DNA from 3 places in the Rhodobacter sp. 24-YEA-8 genome. Region 1 is predicted to be linked to each of the others. Evidence: riboswitches for the same ligand, from Rfam matches in the RefSeq annotation. Region 1 holds a riboswitch; each other region holds the start of a gene.
What was found. Region 1 has a riboswitch for cobalamin ahead of BLW25_RS14130 (DUF1636 domain-containing protein). Riboswitches for the same ligand answer to the same signal wherever they lie in the genome.

Region 1 (7,978 bases):
ACGCCCGCCCGCAGCGCCCAGCAACCGCGCAAGATTTGCAGTGAAACGGGTGCCGCTCAGCCGGGCGTCTTCGGCGCCGCGCCGGATCAGGTGGATCTGGAAGATCACGCCCAGATAGCTGCCATCCGCCGCCACCACCGGCAGTGAGGTAAAGCCCCGGTCGCGAAAGATCGCGCCAACCTCGGTCAGGGGCGTCTCAGGGCCAACGGTCACAAGGTTGCGCGACATGATCTCGCCGCAGGTGATGCCTTCGGTCTGGTGCCGTGCGGCCAGCAGCTCGGCGGCCGAGATCAGCCGGGCGAGGTCTTCAACGCCGATATTGGCGCTCTGGTGAAACTCTTGCAGCAGCCCGGCGAGTTCAGCGCGCGAAACGCCGAGCCGGTCAAGCGGGCGCGGCTCGGGCTGGCCGGGGGCGGCGGTGGCAGGCTGACGGAACGGATAGCGCCGCCCGGTCATCGCCGCCGCCAGCGCCGCCACCGGCACCAGCGCCAGCGTGCCAAGCGCGACCGGCACCAGCACATAGAAAAAGCCGAGCTCCGCCGCCGCGTGCGGGGCCAGCACTGTCGCCAGCGCAACCGCCCCCCCGGGCGGATGCAGGGCGCGACAGAGATGCATCGCCAGCACGGCCAGCGCCGGGGCCAGCACGATCCGCAGCTCCGGCGTCTCGATGGTCAGAACCAGCGCCACGCCGATAAGGGCCGAGACCGCATTCCCCACCACCGCCGACCAGGGCTGTGCCAGCGGGCTGTTCGGCAGGGCGAATAAAAGCACCGCGCTGGCACCAAAGGGCGCAATGACGAACAGCCCCCAGGCCGAGGCGCCAGGGTCGGGGCTGAGGAACAGGATCAACGCCACCATGCCGACAAACATGCCTGCCGTGGCGCGCAGGGTTTCGGTCCAGCCGGTAAAGCCCATTGCGGGGCCGGCATGGCGCAGCGTCCGGCGCAGATATGGTCCCATGATGGCCTCCTGTTGCGGCGTGTCACTCTGCCCGATCAGCGGGCGAGTGCAAGCAGCCCGTCACAATCGAGATGGGTTTCCATATGATCGGCAAGGCGGTCAAGGATGCGCTCCACTTCGGCGCCGTATCGGGTTGCGCCCGCGGTGATGCCGAAATCCTTCAGCCAGGCGGCGCGGAAGGCATCACTGGTGAAAAGCCCGTGGAGATAGCTGCCCTCGACCCTGCCATCGGGCGAACGCGCGCCTTCCGGCTGGTCGCCGAGACAGGCAAAGGGGCGGGCGCGGTCAGCGCCTTCGGTCCGTCCGATATGGATCTCATAGCCGGTCACATCGAGGCCGGTGGCGGCATGGCGGGCCGTGACCCGCGCCAGCCGCTTGTCGCCCGACATCACCGTTTCCACATCAAGAAGGCCAAGCCCCGGCGTCACCCCCGGCGCGCCTTCGATCCCATCGGGATCGGCGACCGAGCGGCCCAGCATCTGATAGCCACCGCAAAGCCCGAGGATCCGCCCGCCGCGCCGGCGATGCGCGAGAATGTCGATATCCCAGCCCTGTTCGCGCAGAAACGCCAGATCTCCGCGTGTCGATTTCGACCCAGGGATCACCACAAGATCGGTATCACCGGGGATCGCCTGACCGGGAAGGATCATCGAAACTGTCAGATCCGGCTCGAGTTTCAGCGGGTCAAGATCGTCGAAATTCGCGATCCGGCTGAGGGCCAGGCAGGCGACTTTCACCCGGCCGGTGCCCGAGGCCGCAAGGTCGAGCGCGTCCTCTGCCGGCAAAAGCCGGGCATCGCGAAACCAGGGCAGAACGCCAAAACCGCGCCAGCCGGTCCGGTCCGCGATCAGCCGGTAGCCATCATCGAACAATGAGGGATCGCCGCGAAAGCGGTTGACCAGAAAACCCGCGATCTGCGCGTTATCGGCCGCATCCAGCACGGCCTGGGTGCCGACGATCTGCGCGATCACGCCGCCGCGATCGATGTCGCCTGCCAGGACCACCGGCACATCGGCGGCCAGGGCGAAACCCATATTGGCGATGTCATTCCTGCGCAGATTGACCTCGGCGGGGCTGCCTGCACCCTCGACAATCACAAGATCGGCCCTGGCTTTCAGACGCTGGAAGCTCTCCTGCACCGCTCCGGCGATCTTCGGCTTCATGGCGGCGTAATCCTTAGCGCGCACCGAGGTCAGGCGCTTCCCCTGCACCACGACCTGGGCTCCGGTATCGGTCTCGGGTTTCAGCAGGACCGGGTTCATATCGCTATGTGGTGCGACCCCGCAGGCCAGGGCCTGCAATGCCTGTGCCCGGCCAATCTCGCCCCCGTCCACCGTCACCGCGGCATTGTTCGACATGTTTTGTGGCTTGAACGGCAGGACCGAAAGCCCCCGCCGCCGCGCCACCCGGCAAAGCCCGGCGACCAGCAGCGACTTGCCGACATTCGAGCCGGTGCCCTGGATCATCAGCGCCCGGCCAGGGGGCTGGCCCGACATCAGAACTCTACCCCGGCCTGGGCCTTAACTCCGGCGCGGAACGGGTGTTTCACCATCGCCATTTCCGTCACGAGATCGGCCATTTCCACCAGTTCCGGCTTTGCATTGCGCCCGGTCAGCACGACATGGGTCATCGGCGGTTTCTCATCGCGCAGAAACTCCAGCACCTCGGCCAGATCAAGATAGTCATAGCGCAGCGCGATATTGATCTCGTCCAGCAGAACCATGCGGTTCCGCTCGTCCCGGATCAGCTCTTTCGCCTTTTCCCAGGCGCGCGCCGCTGCGGCCTTATCCCGCTCCAGGTCCTGGGTCTCCCAGGTAAAGCCTTCGCCCATCGTGTAGAACTGGCAGAGACCTCCGAAATTCTTCAGGATCAGATCGCGTTCGCCGGTCGACATCGCGCCCTTGATGAACTGCACCACGCCGCAGGGCATCTCATGCGCGATGCAGCGCAGGATCATCCCGAAGGCGGAGGAGCTTTTGCCCTTCCCCGGCCCGGTATGGACAATGATCAGCCCCTTCTCGCCGGTCTTTTCCGCCATCATCCGGTCGCGCGCGGCCTTGATCTTCGCCTTTTTTGCGGCGTGGCGGGCAGCATCTTCCGCAGGATTTGCGGCGGGATCGGGAGCATCGGTCATTCCTGGCCTCGCTTGACATTCGGTGGGTCTGATGGCTTGGCTGTGGCCATCGCTGGTTCCTGCCATACAGCAGGCGAAGAGGGAATGCGACAGGCCGAAAGCCCAAGCGCAGCCGCCCCCGCGACCGTGACCGGAAAGGTCGCCCAACCGCCACTGGCACCGCGCCGGGAAGGCAGGGCGCCCGCAGGGGGCATCCCCCGAAATCCGCAAGCCGGGAGACCTGCCAGCGTCGGTGCGGCCCTTCGGGGCGCGCATCATTCGCAACGGGCGGCCGGGGTGAGCCGCGGGTCTGGTGGTGCTTTCGCCCGCCACCTGTTCCCCGCGCAGCCAAAGCCATGCCGGAGGGGCAGATGGCCGGAGAAGCCGAGCTTGTGGTCTGTACCACATGCAGATTGCCGGGCAGCAGCCCCGAGGCCATACGCGATGGCGCGCGGCTCTCTGAGGCGCTGGCCGCCAGAGGCGTGGCGCATCGTCGCCAGGAATGCCTGTCCGCCTGTTCCAATGGCTGCGCCGTGGTGTTTCGCGGCCCGGGCCGCTGGACCTATGTGCAGGGCCATCTCGACCCCGATCTGCATCTGAACGACCTCGTCACCATGTATCACGCCTTTGCGGCGACGCCCGATGGCATCGTCCCCTGGCGTGCGCGGCCCGAGGTCATCCGCAAGAACACAATCGCCCGTATCCCTCCGATGGAGCTTTGACATGTCCGCAGACAAATCCCTGGAAAAAACCCCCGTCACCGTGATCACCGGCTTTCTTGGCGCCGGGAAAACCACGCTGATCCGGCACCTGCTGCAAAACCCGGGCGGGCGGCGGCTCGCTGTGCTGGTGAATGAATTTGGCGATGTCGGTGTCGATGGTGACCTGATCCGCGACTGCGCCGATGCGAATTGCCCGGAAAGCTCGATTGTCGAACTCACCAATGGCTGCATCTGCTGCACCGTTGCCGACGAGTTCATCCCCTCGATCGAGAAGCTGATGGCGATGGAGCCGCGTCCCGATCATATCGTGATCGAAACCTCGGGCCTTGCGCTGCCGAAACCGCTGCTGAAGGCCTTTGACTGGCCGGCTTTGCGCTCGAAAATCACCATCGACGGTGTGGTCGCGGTGGCCGATGCCGAAGCAGTCTCCGCCGGTCTTTTCGCTCCGAACCCAGCCCGGCCCGGCGCGGCTGAAGCCGATCACGAGACCCCGCTTTCCGAGGTCTTCGAAGATCAGATCGCCTGTGCCGATATCGTGCTTTTGTCCAAGGCCGATCTCGCAGGGGATGCCGGCATCGCAAAGGCAAAAGCCGTGATCGAGGCCGAAGCGCCGCGCCCGCTGCCGATGCTGCCTTTGACCGAAGGCGTGATCGATGCGCGTGTCGTGCTGGGGATCGGTGCGGCCGCCGAGGACAGCCTGAATGAGCGCCCCTCGCATCACGATGGCCATGATGATCATGATCATGACGATTTCGACACGATCGTGGTCGATCTGCCCGAAATCACCAACCCGGAGGCGCTTGCGGCGAAAGTCTCGGCACTGGCGGCCTCGCAGAACATCCTGCGCGTCAAAGGCCATGTGGCGGTCGAAGGCAAGCCGATGCGCCTTCTGATCCAGGCCGTCGGCCCGCGTGTGCGTCATCAGTTCGACCGGCCCTGGGGCAACCAGCCCCGCCGCTCGCAGCTTGTCGTGATCGCGGAACATGGCAATATCGACGCGGCCGCCGTTCGGGCCGCTCTGGGGGCATAAGGGGCCTGATGCACGTCCTCTTTCGCGAAAGCCACGGTCTGGAAGAGACCGACACGCCGCAGGATCTCGGGCAGACGCCCGGGGATCTGGTGGTGATGTCGTTTTCCGACAGCGATCTCGGGGCTTTCGCGGCAGGGTGGAAGCGGGGGCGCGAGACGCTGCCCTCGCTCAGGCTGGCGAACCTGTCGCGGCTGTCGCATCCGCTGTCGGTCGATACCTGGATCGGGCAGACGCTGACCGGGGCAAAGGGCGTGCTGATCCGGCTGATCGGCGGGGTGAATTACTGGGCCTACGGCGTCGAACAGGTCTCTAACATGGCCAGATCACGCGGGATCGCGCTGGCGCTCCTGCCGGCGGATGGTCGCCCCGACCCTGGGCTGGATGCCGCCTCGACTTTGCCGGTGGCCACGCTGCGGCGCCTCTCCGCGCTGTGCGATACCGGCGGAGCGGTCGCGGCCCAGGGCGCGCTTGCGCAGCTCGCGCTTGCGGCGGGTCTCTATGCCGGGCCGGTGCCCGGCGCGAAATCGCTGCCGGGCTTTGGCTTCTGGCACCCGTCGGCCGGCGTGCTCCGTGACCTGCCGCAGGGGGGGGCGCCGCTTGTCCTGATCCCTTTCTACCGTGCCTGGGCCGCCGCCGGCGACACCGCCGCCATCGACGCCCTGATCCGGGCGTTCGAAGCCGAAGGCTTTCGGGCATACGGCGCTTTCCTTCCCAGCCTCAAGGACGAGGCCGCTGCCCGCTGGCTGCGCGAGATCCTCCCGGTGCTTGGTCCCAAAGCGCTGGTCAATGCCACCGCCTTTTCCGCCCGCGCGGCCAGTGGCTCACCGCTGGAGGCCGCCGGCGTGCCGGTCTTCCAGGTGATCCACGCGACCTCCACCCGCGCCGCCTGGGAAGGGGCCGGGCGCGGCCTTTCCCCCGCCGATCTCGCCATGCATGTTGCGCTTCCCGAGGTCGATGGCCGTATCACGGCCGGGGTGATTTCGTTCAAGGACGAGGCGCCGCGCGACCCGGATCTGCAATTTTCCCGCACCAGCCACGCGCCGGACCCCGAGCGTATCGGGGCCGTGGTCGCGAAGGTCAGAGCCTGGATCCGCCTCGCGGCCGAGCCCCCGGCCAGCCGCCGCATCGCGATGGTTCTCTCGACCTATCCGGGCAAATCCTGGCGCATGGCCCATGCCGTGGGCCTCGACGTTCTGGCCTCGGCCGAGGCGATGGCCGAAGATCTCGGCGCCGCCGGTTTCAGCATTCAACCCGGTGTCCCGCTTGACCAGGCGCTGCAATCCGAGGTCATCGCCTGGCCGCTCCCGGCCTATCGCGAGGCGCTGGCAACCCTGCCGGAAACGCTGAGGACCGCCCTGACAGAGACGCATGGCCGCCCCGAAGAAGATCCGGCGATCGAGGCCGGTGCCTTCCGGTTCCAGGCAACCAGGCGCGGCAATCTTCTGATCGCCCTGCAACCCGAACGCAGCCGCAGCCCCGATCGCGACGGCGAATATCACGATACCGGCCGCATCCCCTGCCACGCCTATACCGCCTTCTATCTCTGGCTGCGGCAGGGCACGGACGCGCTCCTCCATATCGGTGCCCATGGCACGCTTGAATGGCTGCCGGGCAAGGCGGTTGCCCTCTGTGATACCTGCTGGCCCGAGGCGCTGGTCGCGCCGCTTCCCGTCATTTATCCGTTCATCGTCAATGACCCGGGCGAGGCCGCTCAGGCCCGCCGCCGCATTGGTGCCGTCACGCTCGGCCATCTGACCCCGCCGCTGGCGGATGCCGCAATGCCCCCGGCGCTGGCCCGGCTCGAACGCCTGCTTGATGAATATTCCACCGCCGACGGTCTCGACCCTGCCCGCCGTGACCGGCTGATTGCCGCTATCCGCGACGAGGCGCGTCTCGCGAATGTCGAACAGGATCTCGATATTCCGGAAACCGCTTCCCCCGCCGAGGCGATCCCGCGGATCGACCGTTTTGTCTGCGACCTGAAGGAAAGCCAGTTCGGTGAAGGCCTGCATATCTGGGCGCGCGGCACACCCCTTCATCTGTCCGAACCTGTGCCGGGGGCGGCCCTTCAGAGCATCGGGGAGCAGCGCCCCTGGCCAGCGACCACAGGCGATCCGGCCTCCCTGACCTCCGAACGCGACAACCTGATTGCCGCTTTGAACGGCCAGCCGGTGCCGCCCGGACCTTCCGGCTCGCCCTGGCGGGGCCGCGCCGATGTGCTGCCCACGGGACGCAACCTCTTTGGCACCGATCCGCGCGCTGTGCCGTCGCGCGCGGCCCATGCCCAGGGCATCAGACTTGCCGAAGAACTGGTCCGCCGCCACCTCCAGGATCATGGCGACTATCCGCGTGGCCTTGTCCTCAACCTCTGGGGCTCGGCCACAATGCGCACGGCGGGCGAGGAATTTGCCATGGCGCTGCATCTCGCCGGGCTGGAGCCTGTCTGGGACGAAGGTTCCGACCGCGTCACCGGTTTTGGGATTGTGCCGCTGACCCTGATGGACCGCCCCCGGATCGAGGTCTCGATCCGCGCATCCGGCCTGTTCAGAGACGTCTTTCCCGATCTCGCCCGGCTTTTTGACGCGGGCTGCGAGGCGCTGGCCGAGCGTGACGAAGCTGCCGATATGAACCCCTACACGACCGCGCCGCGCGGGGCCCGGGTCTTCGCGCCGGCGCCTGGCAGCTATGGGCTCGGGATCCGCGAGGGCGATTATTCCGAAAGCGCCCGCAAGGCGGCGGGAGAGGCCTGGCTTGCGGCTTCGGATCATACGGCCCAGGGCGCCCCTGCGCGCGATCTGCTTGAAACGCGGCTCCGCGCTTCGGATGCGTTCCTCCACAGCCAGGACATGCCGGAAACCGATCTTTTGCTGGCGATGGATTACGCCAGCCATGAAGGCGGTTTCGCCGCCGCGATGGAGCGGCTTGGCGTGGCAAAACCGGCGCTTTACCACCTGGACGCCACCCGCCCCGACCTGCCCCGCGCCCGGGCGCTGACCGAAGAAATCGCTCGCGTCACCCGCGCCCGCGCCGCCAATCCGGTCTGGCTGACCTCGATGACGCGGCATGGGTTCCGCGGAGCAGCCGAGATCGCTGCGACGCTGGAACATCTCGCGGCTTTTGCCCATCTCGCCCGCGTTGTGCCGTCGCATCTCT
Region 2 (7,978 bases), on a different contig from region 1:
GCGTCCGTTTTCGCGGCTTTCAGGCTGCGGAACAGATCATTCAGCGCCACCTCATCGGCCTGGCGCAGCGAGGTGTAAATCTCCTGGATCAGATCGGCGACTGCGGTTTTCTCGTGCATCGACTGGTCGGGCAGATGGCCCCAGCGGTTGCGCAGCCCGGCAACCATCCAACCGGAAAGATAGACATAGGTGCCTTTCGCGGTGCCGCGCATCCGCTTGACCGCTTTGATCATCTGCTGGGCGTGAAAGCCCGACCAGCAGCCCAGCGATTGCGTGAATTTCGATGCATCCTGGTCATAGGCCGCCATATCGGCGCGCATCACCACCGCCATCTCGCGCGCGATCTCAAGATGGCTCTCCCAGGAGTTCTGCAGCCTCAGCTGCACAATATCGTCCACCGAGACACCGGCCGCCGTCTGGCCGGTCGGGTAACGCTGCGCAACCTCGCGGCGCAGTTCTGCATAGGTCTTGCGGGTCATGGGAGATCCTTTCGTAACAGAGGAAATGCTGGCAGGCACAGGCCCGCCAAAGGGGGAAAGCGTGGTCAGCCGGTCCATCAGTCGAGCGCGTTCAGCACGTCATAGGCCGGCAATGTGATGAAATCGGGCGGCGTCGCGGCAAGGATCGCCTCATGCACGATCCGGGAGGCCGAGGCATAATGGCCCCGGTGGAAGCCGGTCGGCCCAAGGCGGCCAAGGATCGCGACGATCTCTTCCTGGATCAGCGAGGCGAGCCATTCGGCGGTCAGCTTCGTGTGGTCGCCATCGGACAGCGTCACTTCGGCCCCGTGGCGCAGCCATTGCCAGAGCTGCATCCGCGCGATCTCGGCCGTGGCGGCATCTTCCAGCATCCCGTTGATCGCCACAGCCCCACGGCCTTGCAACCATTGCGCCAGATATTCGATCGCGACCGCGATATTGCCGCGCAGGCCGGCCTCGCTCACCCGTCCGTCATGCGGTTTCAGCAGCATTGCGGGGTCGATCCGGTAATCCTGCCGCGGGCGGCGGATCTGGTTCGGGCCAGGCATTGCGGCGTCGAACACTTCCAGCGCAACCGGCACGAGATCCGGATGCGCCACCCATGTGCCGTCATGACCCAGGTTCACCTCGCGCTCTTTATCGGCACGGACACGGGCAAGCGCGGCCTCTGTCACCTCCCGGTTGTCGCGCCCTGGCACCATGGCGGACATGCCGCCCATCGCATGGATGCCGCGCCGATGGCAGATCTTGACCAGCCGCGCCGCATAGGTCGCAAGGAAGGCGCGGTCCATCGTCACCTCGGCCCGATCAGGCAAGACATAGTCGGGATGCGCGCGCAATGTCTTGATATAGCTGAATATATAATCCCAACGGCCGCAGTTCAGCCCGGCGATATGGTCGCGCAGTTCCCAGATAATCTCATCCATCTCAAAGGCGGCGCGCAGCGTCTCGATCAGCACGGTCGCCTTGATGGTGCCAGGCGCCAGATCGATTGCTTCCTGCGCGTGAAGGAAGATCGCATTCCAAAGCCGCGCCTCGCGGTGGTTTTCCAGCTTTGGCAGGTAATAGAACGGACCGCGCCCGTCAGCGGCGAGCGCCTTGCCGGAATGGAAGATATGCAGCCCGAAATCGAACAGCGCCGCCGGGATCGGCCGCCCGTCGATCAGCAGATTTGCCTCGATGAGATGCAGCCCGCGCGGCCGCAGGATCAACAGTGCCGGATCATCTTTGACTTCGCGGGTCTCGCCGGATTTCGGATCGGTGCAGCGAAGCGCGTGATCGCGGTAATCGAGCAGGTTCACCTGCCCCTGGATCATGGTGTCGAAGCGCGGCGCGCTTGCATCTTCCAGATCGGCCATGAAGACCTTCGCACCGGAATTCAGCGCGGTGATCATCGTCACGCGATCCGCCGGGCCGGTGATCTCGACCCGCCGGTCCATCAGCTCCCGGGGCACCGGAGCCGCCTCCCAGATCCCCTGACGAATGTCTTTCGTCTCGGTCAGGTATTCCGGCAGCATGCCCAGATCATAACTGTGCTGACGCGCGCGCCGCGCGGCCAGAAGCGCGTCGATCTGACCAGAAAATGCGCGATGCAGCCCGGCGAGGAATGCCAGCGCGTCAGGCGTCAGAACCCGGTCGGCGCCAGGAACTTCCCGCAGGATCACGGGCGGCAGGCTATGGGGCGGACGGTCGAGCGGCATAACGATTCTCCGATGTGACTCTGGCGTAAAGTCACTATGGTAATGTTATGCCGCATGTGCATTATCTACCTGAAATAAAAGGGTAATGATGTAAGTCTTGTCACATTACCCTTGCAAGATCTGTAAGGTTTGTCACAAGCGGGATGCGAGGAATGACATGACAGGCGAGGGCAAACGGGGCGAAAAGCTGATCATCGGACAGCGTCTGAAGGTGCTGCGGCAATCGCTGGGGCTGACCCAGGCGCAGATGGCAACCGAGCTTGGCGTTTCGGCAAGCTACATCACCCTGATCGAGGCTGATCAGCGTCCCGCCTCGGCACAGTTTCTGATGAAACTCGCGGCAATCTACGATCTGAACATCTCGGAACTTGCCCCGGCCAGTGACGCGCAGCTGGCCGCAGATTTCAACGCAGCGCTGAAAGATCCGCTGCTTGGGGCCGGGCAGATCCCGAAGGTCGAGATCGAGGCCATTCTCCAGGCCTCACCCCGGCTCGCACGGGCCTTTGTGCAGCTGCATGACCGCCACCGCGAGGCCGTCCTGCGCCCGATGGCGGATGACAACCCGCTGACCGATCGCGACAAGGTCGAGGTCCTTTCGGAAAGTTCGCGCCCGGCCGAGGCAGTACGGGCCTGGTTCTACGCCCGCGGCAATCATGTCGATGCGCTCGACCGCGCCGCCGAGTCGCTGGCGGCGGAATTGCAGCTCCATCGCAGCGAGCCGCATGTGGCCCTCTCGGCCCGGCTTTCGGCGCATGGCATCCGCACGCGTATCCTGCCGGCAGATGTGATGGGGGGGCATCTCAGGCGCTTTGACCTGCATCGCAAGGAGCTGATGCTCTCTGAGCTGTTGCGCCAGTCGAGCCGGCGCTTTCAGATCGGCGTTCTGCTGGCGCGCCTGGAGCAGGAGCCGCTGATCGCGCGGCTGGTGGAGGAGGCCGGACTGACCGCTCCGTCGGCTTTCACCCTGATGCGCGTCAGCCTTGCCAATTACTTCGCCGCAGCCCTGGTGATGCCCTATGGGCGTTTCCTCGGCGCCTGTGAAACAACGCGCTATGATGTCGAATTGCTGTCCCACCGCTTTGGCACCAGTTTCGAGCAGACCGCGCATCGTATGTCGACGCTGCAACGCGAGGGTGCGCGGGGCATCCCGTTCTTCTTCGTGCGGGTGGACCGGGCGGGAAATATCTCAAAGCGCTTTTCGGCGGGGCGGTTCCCCTTCTCGCGCTTTGGTGGCACCTGCCCGCTCTGGAACATCCATGGCGCTTTCGAGACGCCCGATCAGGTACAGACACAGCTGATCCGCATGCCCGAAGGCGCGAGTTATTTTTCGGTTGCGCGCACCGTGACCCGCGCGGGCGGCATGCAGGGGCAACCGGCGCAGCGGCTTGCGATCGGGCTTGGCTGCGATACCGCCTATGCGCCGCGCCTGATCTATGCGGACGGAATCGACCTTGTCAGATCGAAACCGGTCGAGATCGGGCTGAACTGCTATCTTTGCGAACGTCGCGACTGCGCCGCCCGCGCTCACGCGCCGATCAACCGGCCGCTTGCGGTGAATGAACGCGAAAGAAGCCTCGCGATCTACCGCTTTGGGGAAGAGTAACATGCCGCCGGCGTTTCTCCGGCGGCATGGCGATGCGATCTGATTATGCCTGCAGTTCTTTGCGGATAATCTCGGCACCGGCACCCAGAGCCTGCAACTTTGCCCTTGCGATATGGCGCGGCAGCGGTGCCATGCCGCAATTGGTGCAGGGGCAAAGATTTTCGGCATCTACGAATTGCAGCGCTTTGCGCAGCGTATTGGCCACTTCCTCCGGCGTCTCGACCCGTTCGGAAGCCACATCGATGGCACCAACCATCACCTTCTTGCCCCGGATCAGTTCAATCAGATCCATCGGCACATGCGAATTATGGCATTCAAGCGAAATCATATCGATGCTTGACGCCTGCAGCTTCGGGAAGATCTTTTCATATTGACGCCATTCGGTGCCGAGTGTCTTCTTCCAGTCCGTATTGGCTTTGATGCCGTAACCATAGCAGATATGAACTGCGGTCTGGCATTTCAGACCTTCAACTGCCCGCTCCAGTGCAGAAATCCCCCAGTCATTGACCTCATCGAAAAACACGTTGAAGGCGGGCTCATCAAACTGGATGATATCGACGCCTGCGGCTTCCAGTTCGCGCGCCTCCTGATTCAGGATTGTTGCAAACTCCCAGGCAAGCTTTTCCCGGCTTTTGTAATGAGCATCATAGAGCGTGTCGATCATGGTCATGGGGCCGGGCAGCGCCCATTTGATCGGCTGTTTTGTCTGCTGCCGCAGGAATTTTGCATCCTCGACAAAAACCGGTCTGCTGCGCGCCACGGCACCGGTGACGGTCGGCACGCTGGCATCATAACGATCCCGGATCCTTACGGTTTCTCGTTTCTCAAAGTCAACGCCTTCAAGATGTTCGATGAACGTGGTGACGAAATGCTGGCGGGTCTGTTCGCCATCGCTCACAATGTCGATGCCCGACTGCTGCTGATCGTCCAGCGCAAGGCGCAACGCATCCTGCCTGCCTTCAGCAAGTGTTTCCCCTTCCAGTTTCCAGGGCGACCAGAGTTTCTCGGGCTCGGCCAGCCAGGACGGTTTGGGAAGGCTGCCGGCAGTGGCGGTGGGAAGAAGTTTATTCATAGTGGGGGACCTTTTTTATTCTGTCAAAGCGCGAAACTGGCTGACCATTGCGAAAGCCTGGCCTGATGCGGCCTGATAAAATGCTCTTCCGCGAACCTGGCCTGCTCCAGCGCCAGACGACTGCGCTCTTCGCGGTCATAGACAATCCGCGTCAGAGAATAGTCCTGATGTTTCAGGCTTGGGTGATAGCAGCTGCCCGCGGCGGCATTGGCGTTGTAGATTTCCGGGCGATAGATCTTCTGGAATGTCTCCATCGTGCTGATGGCACTGATCATTTCCAGATTTGTATAATCAGCCAGAAGATCCCCCATGAAATAAAATGCCAGGGGGGCTACGGCGCCCGGCGGCATGAAACAGCGAACCTTCATTCCCATTTTTGCAAAATATCTGTCGGTCAGAGATGCTTCATCCTGCCTGTATTCAGCACCAAGAATAGGATGAGTGATATCGGTTCGAATATAGGTTCTGTTGCTTGACACACTGAGACATATCACAGGTGTTTTGCTGAAATTCTGACGATATACCTCAGATTTAACGAAACTCCTGAACAGATTTCCATGCAGGTTTCCAAAACCTTCTGGCGCGGCGAAAACGGATCTCCCTTTATTATACTCGGGGAGCGCTATGCTGAAATCATAGTCCCGTACATATGAAGAGAAATTATTCCCCGCGGCCCCATCAATGACCTTACGGCTCTTGTGATCAAGGATTTTTGTCTTCAAAATCTCAATAATCGGGAAAACGCCCGCAGTTTCGGCATCCCCCATATCCATGTCGACAGATATGATCTCAACCCCGACGGAATACCGGTCACCTTCAGGGTTGTCCCAACCCGCCAGAGAATTGAACCGGTTAGTGATCATCGCCAGAGTGTTTCGCAAATTCTCCCGGCGATGTTCCCCTCTGGCAAGATTGGCAAAATTGGTGGTGATGCGCGTATTTTCGGCGGGAATGTAATTCTCGTCGAAGCCAATCTTCGTAACCCTGAAAGTGAAACCTTCTGTCATTGTGACATGCCTTCTGAGCGGCCTGAAAAGACAGGCCGTAAAACCACAGACACTCCGCGACGGATGTCGCGAAGCCGGCCCCGGGCGACAGATGTCACACGGGCCTTTGCAGTCACCTTTGCGGAACGGCCGCTCCCGACACGCCCACCGCGGCCGGAACAGGTGATCAATCCAGGCAGGTTTCCTGACTTGCGGGTCGTAACCTTGTCCGGCCTTCCCGGCGCAGCATATGCGCCAGTGGCTTTTCGGACAGGCTCGCCGCTCACAGTTGCGGGGGCAGCTCCGGATTTGGCACTGGCCTTACCGGATTCCCTTTTAACCGGGGCTTCCCCCGGCACCTGAATCAAGTGATAAAATCCTTTGGGAGCCAGGGAATGTCAACGATTTCAAAGGCAGATTATATTCATGAATATCATGAGCGAAACCGGTAGTGTAAGAGATCAGGCTCAGACGAATTTTCTCGAAATCCCCCTTGCAGCTGGACCTGTGCCGGAAGGTGCTTCTGCGCGCCAGGTGAATCTGACCGAATTCATATGGATTTGCACCGTTCCGGCCTATATTTAGCCGGTCTTTTTCAAAGCTGGCGCAATCCGGTTGGCGAAATCTCGCAACGCCCCGGGTGCATCACCTGAAACAGGCTGCCTGGCCGTCCGGTTTCAGCCTATATGGCCATCGCGCCTTGCATAGTCCTGCGATCTGGCTGTCACGCGGGATGGATATGTGCGGCCACAGCACCTTGAGCTACTCCCCGATGCTTGGACAGTTTTCGAGGATGTTTAAGCTACTGCCTGTGCCTGCCGGTCGGTTTCGATGCTGTTGAAGTAGACCACGGCGGGGGGCAACCCGCCATGGGCAGTGTGTGGCCGCCGATGGTTATAGAAGCTGACCCAGGATCCGATTGCGGCCTTTGCCTGAGACCCGGTCTCCCAGGCATGCAGATAGACGCATTCGTATTTCAGGGACCGCCACAGGCGCTCGATGAAGACATTGTCGATGCACCGCCCCTTGCCGTCCATCGAGATGCGGGTTCCGACGCGTTTCAGCCGATCTGTCCAAGCGAAGGACGTGAACTGGCTGCCTTGGTCAGTGTTCATGATTGTGGGCGCGCCGAACCGGTGGATGGCCTCGTTCAACGCCTCGACGCAGAAGTCCGCTTCCAGGGTGTTCGATATGCGCCAGGCCAGAACTTTGCGCGTGAACCAGTCCATGATGGCGACCAGATACAGAAACCCCCGCCGCATCGGGAGATAGGTAATGTCGGCGCACCAGACCTGACCGGGGCGATCGACCCGCAGCCCGCCCAGCAGGTAGGGATAGGTCTTGTGGCCCTTTCTCGGCTTGCTGGTGTTGGGCTTCTGGTAAATCGGCATCAAACGCATGAGCCGCATCAGCCGCCGGATGCGCTTCTGGTTCACGCCGTGCCCCTCGTTTTGCAGATGCCAGGTCATCTGCCGGACGCCGTAGAAGGGCGTATCCATGAACTGCCGGTCGATCAGCTGCATCAGGCCGAGGTTCTGATCAGTCTCTCCAGCCGGCTCGTGGCAGAACGACGAGCGCGAGATCGACAGCAGGCGGCACTGCGCCCCGATCGACAGTGCAGGGTGGTCCCGTTCGATCATCCCACGCCTCACTTTCCGCTCCACGGCTTGAGCTTTCGTGACAAAAAATCGTTGGCGACAGCCAGCTCCCCGATCTTGGCGTGCAATGACCGGACCGTCTCTTCATCCACCTCCGTCGCGGGCTTCTTGCCGCCGCGCTCGAAGATGTCCGCAGCCCCGTCGAGCAGCGATTTCTTCCATTGATGGATCATCGTCGGATGCACGCCGTATTCGGCCGCCAACTCCGACACAGTGCGCTCGCCCTTGATGGCCTCAAGTGCCACGCGCGCCTTGAAGCCCGCGTCATGGTTCCTGCGTTTTCGCATGCCTGATCTCCTCGTCCGTGGAGACCAGCAAACGTCAGATCGTAGCTTCCGTCACTGTCCGATTTCCAGGGAGTAGCTCACCTGGCGCGACAACACGACCGTTTACGGCATCTTCAGACACATTTGCGATGCTCCGCGCGGCACCGATGAAATCTTTCTCGCCGTGTCTCTGGAATACAGCTAACATTTCTCC
Region 3 (7,978 bases), 650 kb from region 1:
GGATCGAACCCCTGCCGCAGGACCACCCGTTCTGGGCGCATCCAAAGGTCACCATCACCCCTCATGTCGCCGCCGATACGCGCGCGGTGACCGCCTCACAGGTGATTGCCGAAAACATCCGCCGCGCGGAAACGGGCGAGCCCCTCCTCCATCTGGTGGACCGAACCCGGGGCTACTGAGGCCCTGCGACAGTTTCTCCCTTGAACAAAGAGGGGGAAATCTGCCACCTGAGCCGATGGACTGGATCAAAATCATTCACATTCTGGCCGTGATGGGCTGGATGACCTCGATCTTCGCGGTGCCGCGCGCATTGATCTACTGGAAGCGCGAATGGGCCAGCCTTGGCGCTTTCGGACCGCTCGGGGATCTGACCCTGCGGCTCTATCGGTTTTCGGCCGGGCTGATGGTGATCGCCATTGCGACCGGGCTCTGGCTGGCTTTCGGCTGGTGGGGGTTTGACCCCTGGCTGCATCTGAAGCTGAGCCTCGTCGCGCTTCTGGTGATCCATTACATCTGGACCGGCCGCATGGTCTGGCGCGCGCGGCGCGGCGAATTCCGCGAGAGCGACCTGTTCCTGCGGATCTTTAACGAAATCAGCGTCTTTGCCGTAATCGCCATCCTCTGGGCCGTGGTGGTAAAGCCCTTCTGACCCAGGGCCCATTGGCCCATGTCACGCCGGCCAGGGGAAATGGCAGGGAACAGGACAGCCAGCGCGTCCGCAACAGGCGGAAGAGGCCGCTCTGAGACCCGCCAATCCCGGTCATAGGAAAGACCGGCCCCGCAAGGCAGGGAACTGTCGCTGCTTTCCGGCTCAACTGTCGGGTTTGACGGGTCAGAGGATGAATGGACAATATCGCACCACCGGCGACCTCTGGCTGCGCGGATACCCTTGCCCCCGATGCCCCTGGTGGCGCCCTGCCCGATCCTGCCTTTGATCTCGGCGTCACCACGCAGTGACGGGCCAACGGCCCAGGCGCCTCGTCCATGCGCTGGCCGCCCAGGCGGGGGCGGCGGTCCATGTCGCGCTCCCCTGTCCGGGCCGCAGTCCTGCCCTTCGCGTCTGCTTTGCCTTTACAAACGTTCGGCTGTTTCCCGGTCTGACGGCGGCGCAAAACGTCGCGCTGGTGCTGCCCGGGCGCGCGCGACGCCACCCGACCGCCTGCAGCCGGGTCCGCCCGCCTCGGGGCCCGAAGAGAAAGGCAGAGGCCTCGTCACAGCACTGATCGCAGGGCAGCGCGCCAGGACCCGCTTTGCCCTGGTTGTGATCAGCCATGAGCGGAAGCACTTTTTGCCCTAGTTTCGCGCACAGTCCCGCCCTCAGCCGGGCGACGGAGCGCGGGCCGCAGCCTGAAACGCATCACATTCCGGGCCCCCGATCAATTTCGACATAATTTGCCGCAGACAGGACAGTTTTTCACATAGCGCCTGCTCTGATCGCCTCAGATCAGGGTGCCACCATATCGGGAGGTATGAAGGAGAATTGGGAAGCCGGGCCGATGCCGGCGCTGCCCCCGCAACGGGTGCGGCGCTTCGCTGCATGACGGGACCCACTGGCTGGAGGAGCAGCCGGGAAGGTGCCATTTCTGTTCGCGAAAGGGGACAGGCCTGATGTCCGGAAACCAGCCCTGAGGCGGAAATCAGCGTGGCTGCGGCGGGCAGTCAGGAGCGCTTTGGCAGGTCCGCACCGGACCGGAGCCCGGCGTCTCCGGTCACCCGGGGCAGCAAACAAACCAGCAGGAGGCCAGATTGGGCGCGCTTCACGACGATAGTTTTTCCACCCCGGACCAAAGGCCCGACGCCATTTCGCGGCTGATCGCGGATCACCGCCCGGGCCATGGCCTCGTGCGGGATTTCTACATGGATCCGACTGTCTTTGCCCGCGATATGGAGCGGGTGTTCCGCCGCCACTGGCACTGCCTGGCCCATGAAAGCGTGATCCCGAATCCCGGCGATTTCGAGCTGTTCCGACTTGGCGATGAACAGGTCATCCTGACACGCGACATGCAGGGCGAGGTGCATGGGCTCCTGAATTCCTGCCGCCATCGCGGCGCCGAGGTCTGCACCAAAGACAAGGGCAATGCGAAGATGTTCGTCTGCCCCTATCACGCCTGGACCTATACGCTGGACGGCGCGTTGCGCGCGGCCCGGCTGATGCCGAAGGATTTCGACCGCGCCGCCCATGCGCTGAAAAAAGTGCATGTGAAGGTGGTCGAGGGGCTGGTCTTCATCTCCTTCGCGAAAGACCCGCTGGATTTCACGCAAGTGGAGCAATCCCTGCACGCCAGTATCGGCCAATATGGCTGGGGCGCGGCAAAGGTCGCCCATCGCGAGACCTATCCGATTGCCGCGAACTGGAAGCTCGCGGTCGAGAATTATGTCGAATGCTATCACTGCGGCCCGGCGCATCCGGAATATTCGCAGACCCATGCGCTGGAACAGCCGCCCGAAGTGATCGCCGGTCTCAATGCCGCGATGGAGGAAAAGAGCTGTGCACTCGGGCTCTCCGTACTGTCGGGCAATCATTGGCAGAATTCATCCCGGGGTGGCGAAGCGGTCGATGTCTTCCGCTATGCGCTTTACGAGGGCGCCTCGACCGGGTCCGAGGATGGCTCCCCCCTCGCACCTTTGATGGGGCGTTTCACCGATTATGATGGCGGCGTGACCTCGATCCATCTCGGCGGCACAACTTTCCTCGTCTGCTATCCCGATCACGGCATGATCTACCGCTTCATCCCCAAAACGCATGACAGCTGCGAGATGGAGCTGATCTGGCTGGTGAAGGAAGGCGCCGAGGAAGGCGTCGATTACGATCTGGATCGCCTCACCTGGCTGTGGAAAGTCACCACCGAGGAAGACAAGAAGATCATCGAACACACTGCGCGCGGCGTGAAATCGCATTATTTCGAGCCTGGTCCCATCGCACCGATGGAATATAACGAACTGCGCTATATCACCTGGTATCTCGACGAGATCAGCCGCGCCTGACACCTGACAAAACGAGGCCCCGGCTCTGCTTGGGCCTCGTTCTGCTTGCCAGAAACGGGCCACCGCCTCCCCGGCAGCAAACAGGGGGAAAGGGTATCCAGCAGCCCGCCCCCCCTCAGCGTTTCGCGCCCCGGCGGCCCTCGATGAGCCAGGCAGCGATGGCCAGCCCGGCGGTCAGCACAAGCCAGGCCCAGCCCGGCAGCAAGACCGCCAGCCGCACCTCATTGGTCATCCAGGCCTCGCGCGGGGTGATACCGATCCAGCCGCGCCCCGTCACCGGCCGCCCCTCGGCCACCTGACGCAGGTCCGGCAGTCCGGGTTCCAGCCGGGTCACCGATCCATAGGCCGCCGCGCCGGAGACCTTCGGTGCAACCACCGCATCGCCCGAGGCAATGGTCTCGACGAATTCACGCGGGCTGGCCGGGCCGACGCCGATCACCCGTGTCAGATCGCCCTGTTCCAGCCGGTAAAGCCCGGCCTCGGGCGCCTGCCAGACCACCTGATACTTGCCCGGTGCCACCCGGATCATATCGAGGAGCACCGGATTCGCGGCCTCTCCCTCCTCTGCGCTGTCCTGCGCGGTGACAATCAGCGGCCCTGGCGGATCCTCGGACACCGTGCGCCGCGTGATGGTCAGTTCATTGCCTTTGGCGGTCGCCGTCAGCGCCTCTTCTTCAAGATCCGGCTCTTTCAGCATCCAATGCGCCAGCCGGCGCAACAGTTCCAGCTGCGGCCCGCCGCCCTCATAACCGCGGCCCCAGAGCCAGGCATGATCCGAGGTCAGGACCGCGATCCGCCCATCACCCACCCGGTCCAGCACCAGCAAAGGCGCGCCATCCGGCCCCTCCATCACGGTCTGGCCGGAAAGCTTCTCGACCTCCATCACCCGGAACCAGCGGCCCCAGCCCGGCTCGCCATTTTCTCCCTCAGGCGCAAAACGGTCGAGCCCTTCGGTCACCGGATGACGCTGCCCGAGTTCGGTGATTTTCGGGCGGAACCCGCCTTCGATAACCTGAGCAGTCGGCGCCACCGGCAGCACTTCGGCCAGGGGCGAGCGGTACAGGCTGTCGACCGCACCGAATTCCGGCCCCGAGGCCACCAGCACCGTGCCGCCCTCGCGGATATAACGGACGACATTGTCGATGTAGGACATCGGAAGAATGCCGCGCATCCGGTAGCGGTCAAAGATGATCAGGTCAAATTCATCAATCTTTTCAATAAACAACTCGCGCGTCGGAAAGGCGATCAGCGAAAGCTCATCCACCGGAACGCCATCCTGTTTCTCTGGCGGGCGCAGAATGGTGAAATGAACGAGATCGACGCTCGCATCCGATTTCAGCAAATTGCGCCAGACGCGTTCCCCGGCATGTGGCTCGCCCGAAACAAGCAATACGCGCAGCCGGTCGCGCACGCCATTGATCTGCACCACGGCGGTATTGTTGCGCTCGGTCAGCTCGCCCGGAGTCGGGTCGATGGCGAATTGCAGCACATTCAGCCCGCCATGCGGCAGCACCACCGGCAGTTCCAGATCTTCGCCCACCGGCACCGAATAGGTCTGCGGCGCATCGGCATCGACCGCGATGGTCAGATCGGCGAATTGCGGCACATCCGGCGGCACAAGACCCTGATCCTCGACCCTGAGCTTCAGCTTGAATTCCTCGCCGATGATCGCGAAGGCCGGCGCATTCTGCACCACAAGGCGGCGGTCCCAGTCAGCCGCTTCGCCGGTCAGCAGCAGATGGAACGGTGCGGGCAGATCTGGGCGCATCTCAAGGTCATGCACGCGCCCGTCCGAGATCAGGATCACCGCCGCCACCCGGGCGCGGGGTTCCTCGGCCAGAGCGGCCGACATAGCGGTCATCGCCAGGGTCCCGGTATTGTCGGCGCCATCGGTGATGTGTTTCACCCGCAGCTCGGTATTGTCCAGCGCCGCGACCTGGGCCTCCACCCGCGTCAGCGCGCGCCGCGTCTGATCGGCCCGCGCCCCAAGGCTCTGGCTCGCGCTGTCATCGACCAGAACGATCACGATATCGGAAAGGTTCTGCCGGTCCTCGCTTTGCAGCCCCGGCCCGGCCAGCGCCGCCAGAAGCGCAGCCAGCCCAAGCCCGCGCAGGAACCAGCCCGGAAGCCCGCGCCAGAGCGCCAGCGCCAGCATCAGAAGCGTCACCCCCCCGAGCGCCCACAGAAGCGGCCAGGGCACCAGCGGATCGAATACCAGATGCGCCGTCATCGCGCCGTTCATTGGCCCAGCCTTTCAAGAAGCGCAGGCACATGGACCTGGTCGGATTTATAATTGCCGGTCAGCACATGCATGATCAGATTGACGCCGAACCGCCAGGCCAGCTCGCGCTGTTGTTCGCCCGCCGCCCCCCGGCCCACCGGCAAAAGCGGCACGCCGTTTTCATCGGTGGCCCAGGCGGCCGCCCAGTCATTGCCGCCGATCACCACCGGCGTCACCCCGTCATTGAGGTTGCGAAACGGCACGCCCTCTTCCTGACCGGCGTCAGCGGGGGCCGCCTCGACCCAGATCGTGCCCTCGGCCCAGCGACCGGGAAAGCTTTGCAACAGATAGAATGTGCGGGTCAGAACATGGTCTTCCGGCACGGGCTCCAGCGCCGGGATATCCAGACCGGCCGCGATCCGTTGCAGCGCCTGGCCCTCCGGTGTGCCGCCACCAAAGGCCGCGATATTGGCGTCGCGCGTGTCGAAAAGGATCATGCCACCGGTGCGCAGAAACTGGTTCAGTTTCGCATAGGCCGCGTCCGACGGCGTCGGCGCATTTGCGGTGACCGGCCAGTAAAGGAAGGGGAAGAACGCAAGCTCATCAGCCTCAAGATCAATCCCGGTCGGATATTCCGGCTCGATCGAGGTGCGTTCCCACAGCCGGTCGCCAAGCCCGACAAGGCCGAATTCCGAGGTCTCATCGATCTGAGAATCGCCGGTCTTCACATAGGCCAGAGAGACGCCCGACGTGGAGCGGATCGCGAAGTCATCGCCGGGCTGCGGCATATCAGGCAGCGCGCTATCGGCAGACTGCGCGACCTCGGGCGGCGCAGGCGGCGTCTCGCCGTTGTTCTGAGCCTGGGCCTGTGGCGCGCTCAGCCCGGCCAAAAGCGCCACCGCGAGAACTGCAACCCCGCGCCGCAAGCCGCCTAGCCGCCCCCCCAGCCAGAGCGAGGCAAGGATATCGGCCAGCAGCACCACCAGCCCCGCCGACAAAAGCCAGCCCTTGAGCGATTGTTCGGGCGGGGTCGCAAGACCTTCGACCCGCGCCGAAGCCGGCCAGTCCGCCGCCACCAGCCTCGTCTCCGGGCTGACGACATTCAGCGCGACGCGGCGGTCGGCACCGGCGTAAAGCCCGGGCGGATGAGCGGGGCCAGGGCCTGCCACCATCGCAACCGCCAGATCCTCTCCGGCCACACCTGCGACCTCGCCCGCGTCACGTTCCTCGCCCCAGGCGTTCAGCATCACCTCGGGCACCCAGATCTGCCCGGCGAGTTCGCGCGCGCCCGGCAAAGACGGGCGGGTCGAGATCGCCAGCCGCTCAAGCATCTGCACGAAAAGCCCGGACAGCGGCAAAGTCGACCATTCCGCATTGGCGGTGACATGCACCAGCACGACCTGGCCGTCGCCCAGGAATTTGCGCGTGACCAGCGGCGTGCCATCATCCAGTGCGGCGATGGTGCGTTCGGCCAGTTCGGGATCGGGCTGGGCCAGAACCTGTTCGGCCACCTGGACATCGCCGGGCAATGCGAGGCCGAAAAAGGGGCTGCCCTCGGGGAAAGGCGCCAGTTCTTTCGCATCGCCCCAGCTCATCGCGCCGCCAAGCGAGCGGCCCCCTTCGCGCAACCGCACCGGCATCAGCGGGTCTTCCTCAAAACGGCTCACATCTGATGCCGCAAGGCGCGGGCCGGCAAAGCGCAACAACAACCCGCCCTTTTCGACCCATTCCACCAGCGCCGCCTCCTCACCTGCCGTCAGTCGCGCCACATCGGCAAGGATCACGGCATCGGGGTTGGCGGGCAGCGCCGTCGTCACAGGCGCCTCGATCAGATCAGCCACCGGCGCCAGCGCCTGGCGCAGGTAATGCAAGGGCGACAAAAGCTGCAGCCCCTCGGCCTGGGGGCCAGCGGTAATCAGCGCCACCTTGCGCCGCTTGAGACTGTCATCGGTCAGGCTCACCGCACCGGCAGACCGGACGCCCGCGATCTCGAAGCGCGTGACGCGGTTTCTGAGTTCGGGCGGCAGGTCAAGTTTCACCTCGGCCCGGGGCTCACCGGCGGCAAAGCTGATCGTGGCCCGCGCCAGTTCGCGCTCTACCCCCGAAGGGTCCGGGCCGCGCCCGGTAACCTCGATCTCGGCCGCGCCGCCCGCATCAAGCCGCGAGGCGGAAAGCAGCACCGCCCCTTCGGCAAAGCCCGCCGGATGCAGCGCCAGAACCGGGCCATCGCCGGTCAGCACCGTCAGCTGCCCCTTATCGGCGAACAATCCCGCCAGCATGGCGCGCCCTTCGTGATCCAGCCCGTCCGAAAGCCACAATGTGTCGAAACTTCCGGCCGGGAAATGGCTGATCCAGGCGTCCGGATCCTGCGGCAGCCAGGGCGAGGGTTCCATCACCGCAAGCCGGCCCTTCCAGTCGTCAGCAGTGCGGAAGGTCACCTCCTGCGGCGCATCGGTCAGGCGGATCACCGCGACCGTGCGGCCGTCGCGACCGGCCTCGTCCAGCACAAGCCCTGCGCGTTCGATCCGGCGCGCCCAGTCGCGCGCCTCGGCCCAGCCGCCATCGAACACCACCAGCAATGGCGCCGTACCGCTTTGTTTTTGTTCAGGGTTCAGGACCGGCCCGGCAAAGCCGATGATTGCCGCCGCCACTGCCAGCATCCTGAGAAGAAGCAGCCACCAGGGCGTGCGATCGGTCTCGGCATCCTCATCCTGCAACCCCAGAAGCAGCGCGACACCCGGAAACCGGCGACGGATCGGAGCCGGCGGCACC

Region 2: it holds a riboswitch for cobalamin, as region 1 does, so the genes downstream of both, BLW25_RS16890 (DUF1852 domain-containing protein) here and BLW25_RS14130 (DUF1636 domain-containing protein) in region 1, are expected to answer to the same signal.
Region 3: it holds a riboswitch for cobalamin, as region 1 does, so the genes downstream of both, BLW25_RS10945 (aromatic ring-hydroxylating oxygenase subunit alpha) here and BLW25_RS14130 (DUF1636 domain-containing protein) in region 1, are expected to answer to the same signal.

The regions. Positions count from the first base shown of each region.
Region 1 is NZ_FNSK01000001.1:2,905,460-2,913,437, reverse strand. It holds gene BLW25_RS14145 (HPP family protein) at 1-960, opposite strand, end outside; gene BLW25_RS14140 (cobyric acid synthase) at 996-2,456, opposite strand; gene cobO (cob(I)yrinic acid a,c-diamide adenosyltransferase) at 2,456-3,094, opposite strand; cobalamin riboswitch at 3,131-3,337, shown strand; gene BLW25_RS14130 (DUF1636 domain-containing protein) at 3,445-3,795, shown strand; gene cobW (cobalamin biosynthesis protein CobW) at 3,797-4,825, shown strand; gene cobN (cobaltochelatase subunit CobN) at 4,834-7,978, shown strand, end outside.
Region 2 is NZ_FNSK01000002.1:78,459-86,436, reverse strand. It holds gene BLW25_RS16910 (isocitrate lyase) at 1-479, opposite strand, end outside; gene aceB (malate synthase A) at 557-2,179, opposite strand; gene BLW25_RS16900 (helix-turn-helix domain-containing protein) at 2,337-3,782, shown strand; gene BLW25_RS16895 (methionine synthase) at 3,826-4,854, opposite strand; gene BLW25_RS16890 (DUF1852 domain-containing protein) at 4,878-5,861, opposite strand; cobalamin riboswitch at 6,018-6,218, opposite strand; partial or broken gene BLW25_RS16885 (IS3 family transposase) at 6,638-7,785, opposite strand.
Region 3 is NZ_FNSK01000001.1:2,253,444-2,261,421, forward strand. It holds gene BLW25_RS10935 (2-hydroxyacid dehydrogenase) at 1-179, shown strand, start outside; gene BLW25_RS10940 (CopD family protein) at 236-649, shown strand; cobalamin riboswitch at 1,431-1,643, shown strand; gene BLW25_RS10945 (aromatic ring-hydroxylating oxygenase subunit alpha) at 1,747-2,985, shown strand; gene BLW25_RS10950 (hypothetical protein) at 3,101-5,215, opposite strand; gene BLW25_RS10955 (DUF4159 domain-containing protein) at 5,224-7,978, opposite strand, start outside.